Blastopirellula marina: one gene and its partner. Each later gene encodes a partner of the first gene's protein in a complex. Links are inferred from orthologs where the notes say so. Each region holds a gene or a part of one and is shown on either strand. Other genes may lie near its edges.

The links.
Region 2: the proteins of tsaD (region 1) and tsaB are in contact, whole or in part, in a solved structure (PDB 4WQ4), measured with the Escherichia coli proteins. The link is inferred for Blastopirellula marina from one-to-one orthologs.

The regions. Positions count from the first base shown.
Region 1 is NZ_PUIA01000057.1:367,466-370,677, reverse strand. Bases 103-2,990 are described here. They hold tsaD (tRNA (adenosine(37)-N6)-threonylcarbamoyltransferase complex transferase subunit TsaD), read right to left. Parts: upstream 2,114-2,990; coding sequence 1,091-2,113; downstream 103-1,090. Other genes in these bases: C5Y96_RS18630 (S41 family peptidase), read right to left, coding at 2,130-2,990; C5Y96_RS27625 (hypothetical protein), read left to right, coding at 103-1,046. Also shown: more of C5Y96_RS27625, read left to right, coding at 1-102; more of C5Y96_RS18630, read right to left, coding at 2,991-3,212.
Region 2 is NZ_PUIA01000094.1:130,763-133,831, forward strand. Bases 245-2,989 are described here. They hold tsaB (tRNA (adenosine(37)-N6)-threonylcarbamoyltransferase complex dimerization subunit type 1 TsaB), read right to left. Parts: upstream 2,085-2,989; coding sequence 1,404-2,084; downstream 245-1,403. Other genes in these bases: hemL (glutamate-1-semialdehyde 2,1-aminomutase), read left to right, coding at 245-1,387; C5Y96_RS26475 (metallophosphoesterase family protein), read left to right, coding at 2,416-2,989. Outside these bases: more of hemL, read left to right, coding at 98-244; more of C5Y96_RS26475, read left to right, coding at 2,990-3,069. UniProt on the Escherichia coli protein: Required for the formation of a threonylcarbamoyl group on adenosine at position 37 (t(6)A37) in tRNAs that read codons beginning with adenine.

The DNA of each region.
Region 1 (3,212 bases):
TTGCACAGTTGATGACGCGACTGGACCTGGATGCCCGTGCGTTAAAGCTTTACCAAGACGTCTCCCAAATGGAGCCGCTGCGACCTGAACCCTATTCCTGGGGCTTGGAAGCTGCAAAGCGTCTGGAAGACGAAGATGCCATTCGATGGGCCTGTATCGGTATTCTCTCGCAGGAATGGCCGAAGGAGCATCTCGATATCCGTCAGGAAGCTTTCAATACTGCGAAAGCTCAGCTTCAGAAGTTGCTGGCGGAAAAGAAAAATGACGTGGCCGAACGGTTCAACGAAAGCATTCGAGAAGCACTCGTTCGCGATGCGATCGTAAAGGTGACCTGGTCGGGCGAATCGGATCTCGACTTGATCGTCGAAGAGCCTAGCGGAAGCGTCTGCTCGCAGCACAATCCTCGAACCATCTCGGGCGGTATCTTCCTGGGCGATGCTGTTTCGTCCCTGGCCGATGCCGGTACTGATGGTGCCTACGAAGTCTATGTTGTCCCCAAGGGTTTCAAGGGTGACTACAAGATGCTCGTCCGTAAGGTCTGGGGCGATGTGACTGCCAGCAAGATCACAGTGGACGTGTTCACCAACTACGGTACTGAGGATCAGCGCCACGAACGTCAGCAGTTGCAGCTTGGCAAGGACGGTGCTCTTGTGACCTTCACTGTGCCGGAAGGCCGCCGGAAGGAAAGCCTGTCTGAACAGCAGGTTCAGGTTGCTGTAGAGACTCAAGCGGCTATGACTCGCGAGTTGATCGCTGCCAAATTGAACAATGCCGCTGAAGGCTCGACTGCTTCGGAAGAATACGTTGCCGATGTTGAGGAAGGATCGAACGATTTTGTTCGTCGCGTCCGAAACTCGGTGGGTTATCGTCCTGTGATCACGACCCTTCCGGAAGGTGCAAACTTCTCGGCATTCGCCGTGGTTTCGGCCGACCGTCGCTATGTGCGATTCAATGGTACGCCGTTGTTCTCGTCGATCGGCGAAGTGACCTCGTACACCTTCCAGGGTACGAACACGGGGGCCATGACCAATACCAACGTCAACTAGTTTCGCTGGTTGGCCCAGGGGCAAAATCTTAGAAGATTGAGCCCCTAATTACGAATTAAGCCGGGTAGTGCGTCGAGCGAGAGATCATCGACCTGCCCGGCTTTTATTTTTTCTACGGCGATGGCACCCAGGACCGCGTTGTCTGTGCATAGATGCATAGGAGCGATCAGTAGCTCGCCACCGGCTGCGGCGACTTCTTCTTCTAGTGCCGCACGGAATCGCTTGTTGGCCGCGACGCCCCCTCCTACGCAGATCCGCTGAATTCCGGTCTTCTTCATGGCCTGCATCGTTTTACCAACCAGGCAGTCGATGACCGCCTGTTCAAAGCTGGCAGCAATGTCCGCTTTACGCTGGTCGTCAATTTCCAGCGACTTGAAGTTGACTGCACCAGGGCCAGCGATTTCGTAGCGTACGGCTGTCTTTAATCCGCTGAAGCTGAAGTCGAGACGCGAAGAGTCGTTTAGAAACGGGCGAGGAAACGCAAACGCTTTGGGGTTACCGTTCAGAGCACACTTCGAGAGCGAAGGGCCGCCTGGGTAGGGAAGGCCAAGCATCGAAGCGACTTTGTCAAAGGACTCACCAGCGGCGTCGTCGATCGTGCCCCCCAGTGGTTCGAAATCGAACGGACTCTTGCAGTGGTAAATCGTCGAGTGGCCGCCACTGATAATCAGCCCGATGCAAGGGAAAATCGGCTTTTGGAAGGCCACCTGGCAGGCATAGATATGCCCTTGGAGGTGATTGATTCCGATCAGCGGCTTGCCGAGCAGCCAGGCCAGGGTTTTGGCTGCCGTAACGCCCACTAGAAGTGAGCCAGCAAGACCTGGCATGTTGGCGACCGCAACGGCATCGATATCTTTTAGTTCGATATCGGCTTTCCGGATTGCCTCGTCGATGACGGGCAAGCAGCGTTCCAAGTGGGCTCTAGCCGCGATTTCTGGAACGACGCCGGCAAACCTCTGATGAAGCTCATCCTGCGAGGCGACGACCGAGGATAACACCTGGAGATCATCGGTAATAACGGCGGCTGCAGTCTCGTCGCAGGTCGATTCGATCGTCAGGATTTTCATCGCTTGAGCGTGCGGTTCAGGAAGATGAAATCTCCGCCTTCAGTTGTTCAAGCCCTTTGCTTAATACCGGGTCGATTTCCGAAAGATCCGGTTGTGGGGCAGGCGGGTGTGGAATGATCGTATCCTGATCCCGCAAGCGACGGTAGGTATGGTAAGCCACTTTCTGTTCACGGCTCATCTTTACGTCCATTCCGTCGTCTGGGGAAACGCCCCACTTGTCGCTTTCGGTATCCCCTTCGAATCGGTGGATCTTTTCGCCACTGGGACGCTGATAACCGGCTGTCGTAAGCTTCAGGGCGCTTTTGCCTTCCTCGAGTTCAATGATGTTCTGGACGCTTCCCTTGCCCCAGCTTCGTTCGCCGATAATCGTTGCTCGGTCGTGGTCTTGCAGGCAGGCCGACAAGATTTCGCTGGCACTGGCGCTGTAGTGGTCAATCAAGACGACCATCGGAAAATCGGGCAAAGTTCCTTCCTTTTCGGCCGTCCAGACACGTTTGGGGGAATTGCGTCCCTCGGTGCTGACAATCTTTCCGTCTTCGATAAACATGTCGCAGATCTCGACCGCTGAAGTCAAAAGACCGCCAGGGTTAGACCGTAGATCGAGTACAAGGCCCTTCATGCCGTCATCCAGCAGGCGTGTAATTGCCTTATGCAGATCATCGGCAGTGTGGCGGCTGAATGCAGAGACCCGCACGTAGCCGATCTTGTCGGCATGATCGAACATGTAGTCCCAGTTTCCGCCTTCCAGGCGTTCGTCCCCCATCACTGTTTCAATCTGGACCATTTCGCGACGGACGCTCACCTTTTCGCTCGTGAAGGTACTGGGGTGATAAACGGTCATGGTGACTTCGGTTCCCACTGGCCCTTTCAGCTTCTTAATCGCATCGTCGATCGAAAGGCCCTTGGTCTCTTCCCCTTCGATATGGGTAATGCGATCACCAGCGATAATCCCCGCTGCGTAGGCTGGCGTACCAAACAGTGGGCTGGTCACCACCAGGTGCCCGTCCCGGGTTGAAACTTGAATGCCGATACCACCGAACTCGCTGTCCACGCCAGTCTTGAACCGTTCGAGGTCTTCCGGTGCGATGTAATTGGAATA
Region 2 (3,069 bases), on another replicon or contig:
ATCCGCCCCGCCACCGGTTATCCCCCACCCTCCCCTTCTGCTAAAACATAAGGAGCACCTCACCCCTCAAGATCTTCAGCCCACAGGGACCAAAACCATGTCACGCACTAAGAGCCATGAAGTTTTTGCTCGAGCCAAGCATTTGATGCCGGGTGGGGTGAATTCTCCGGCTCGGGCTTTTGGGGGTGTTGGGGGCGAGCCGATTGTGTTTGAGCGGGGCCAGGGGGCTTACCTCGTTGATGTCGATGGGAACCAGTACATCGACTATATCGGGTCGTGGGGGCCAATGATTCTGGGGCATTTGCACCCGGCAGTTCGCGAGGCCTTGCATGCGGCCGTGGATCAGGGGACCAGCTTCGGGGCCCCCACCGAGCGCGAGAACGGGCTGGCCGAACTGATCATCGAGCTGGTCCCTTCCGTCGAACAGGTTCGCCTGGTCAACAGCGGAACCGAGGCGACCATGAGCGCCATCCGCCTGGCGCGTGGTTTCACGGGGCGAAACAAGATTGTCAAGTTCGCCGGCAACTATCACGGTCACGTCGATAGCCTATTGGTGGCCGCTGGCAGCGCGGCGGCGACCCTCGGCGTGCCGAACTCGCCAGGCGTGACACCGGGGACCGCGCAGGACACGATTGTGCTACCTTATAACAACCTTGAAGCCCTCGACCAATTGTTCGCCGAGCACCCTGACGAGATCGCCGGCGTGATCTTCGAGCCGGTCGTTGGCAACATGGGCTGCGTCCCGCCGATGCCAGGCTTTCTGGAAAAAATCCGCGAGCACTGCGATCACTACGGCGCGGTGATGATCATGGACGAAGTGATGACCGGCTTCCGCGTCGCGATGGGTGGGGCTCAGCAGTTGTTCGGCATTAAGCCGGACCTGACGACGCTGGGTAAAATCGTCGGTGGCGGGCTACCGATCGGGGCCTATGGTGGGCGAGCCGATATCATGGGACACATCATGCCAGCCGGCGAAGTCTATCAGGCAGGCACGCTCAGCGGTAATCCGCTGGCAACCGCGGCGGGAATTGCGACGCTACAGACGCTGAAAGATACGAACCCGTATCCACAACTCGACTCGCACACCCAGCTACTGGAACAGGGCCTGACTGCCGCGGCTGCCGAAGCAGGCATTCCGACGGTCACCGGCCGCGTGGGCAGCATGCTGACCCTCTTTTTCCACAACGAGCCCGTCCGCAGCTGGGACGACGCCGCGAAGTGCGACACGGCCCGCTACGGGAAGTACTTCTGGGAAATGATCGAACGAGGGATCTACCTGCCGTGCAGCCAGTACGAAGCACTATTCGTTTCGGCCGCTCATTCCGACGCGGATATCGCGAAAACGATCGATGCCGCGAAGGATGCCATGTTGGCGATCAAGAAGTAAGTGGGACATAAGGGAGCTAGGCTTCGCTTTCCAGTTTTTCTTCGGCTGCGCTTTTGCGGTAGTAATTGGGGTTCAACGACCAGAAATCGTCGTAGCGTCCGGCCAGGAAATCGGTGATACCGACGCGGCCCACGGCTTCGGCGGTCGGGGCCCATTCGTTCTCGTCGACCACACGAACCCCTTCCGGTACCAGCGAAAGTTTGTTCTTCAGGCCGGGGCCGGTGATCGATTCGCCTGGGTTCAACGAGGCCATAAACTCTTTGTCATCCACGATTTGCGTCGATTGTACTTCGACATACTTCCCGGTGTCGTCCCGATCGCAGGCGGCATGGAAGAACTGCTTCCTCTGGGCGTCCATCACTACGTGCAGGCGCGAGACATTGTCGTCGCAGCGGTGAGCAATGGCCCTCAATGTATTCACCCCAACGGTCGTTGCACCGGCGACGTAAGCAATTGTCTTAGCGGTCATTACGCCAATCCGAAGCCCCGTAAAAGAACCGGGCCCCTGGGCAACGATCACCAGCTGCAGGTCGGTCGGCTTCCAGCCAGCCTCGTCGACCAGTTGCTGCATCAGCGGGGTGATAGCCTGGGTGGTGGGCAAGGTGGGGTCCAGCCACTGGGCGACTATCAGTTCGCTGCCCTGGAACAAGGCGAGCGAGCTTTGCCGGGTCGAGGTATCGATGGCGAGCGTTTTCAAATGGCGAATTCCTCTAACCGGGTAGGGACAGGGGCGATCGCGGATTACCATCAATAGAATGGATTGGCGACCAAAGGTTATTTTCGCCGATCTTACCTGATGTCGGTCAGGCAATCGAGTTGGCAGCTGGCCTGGGGCAATGGTGGGGGGGACTGCCAGCATTGTCTTTGGGTTATCTTGACCGCCGGACACCTGCCACCTAAATTTATATCCTATATCAGGTTGCGACGGCTTCCCTACTTACTGACCCCTGCCAGGGCAAAATACGAATGTTTTGCATTAGGGCAGTGGGATCGACTCCAGACCTTGAAAATCGGAAAGGTAGTCGGGCGTGAAACGTGCCCTCATCAGCGACATCCACGGTAACTTGGAAGCCTTGAACGCGGTCTTGGACGACATTCGCCAGCAAGGAATCAGCGAGATTTACTGCCTGGGCGATGTCATCGGCTACGGCCCCAACCCGGTCGAGTGCTTGGACATGGTTCGACGCAAGTGCGCCATGTGCCTGCTTGGCAACCATGACCAGGCTGCACTATTCGACCCGGAAGGATTCAACCCGGTCGCATTCCGCGCCATTCTGTGGACGCGCGATCAGATCGACAACTCGTCTGGCGGTGCTGCTGCCGTGAACGAGCGATGGGACTTCCTGGGTGAGCTTCCGCGAACGCACGTCGAGCCGAATCGGCTGTACGTGCATGGTTCGCCTCGTGATCCAACTAACGAATACGTCTTCCCGGAAGACGTTTACAACCAGCGGAAGATGGAGAACCTGTTCGAGCGCGTCGAGCAGTTCAGCTTCCAAGGTCATACGCACATCCCTGGCGTGTTTACGCCGAGCCTGGAGTTCTTCGGCCCCGACGAGTGCGATCACGAGTACCGATTTGGCGACGAGAAGGCATTGTTCAATGTCGGTAGCGTCGGCCAGCCGCGCGATGGTGATCCGCGGTCGTGCTATGTGATTCTTACGGACGAATCGATCGTCTTC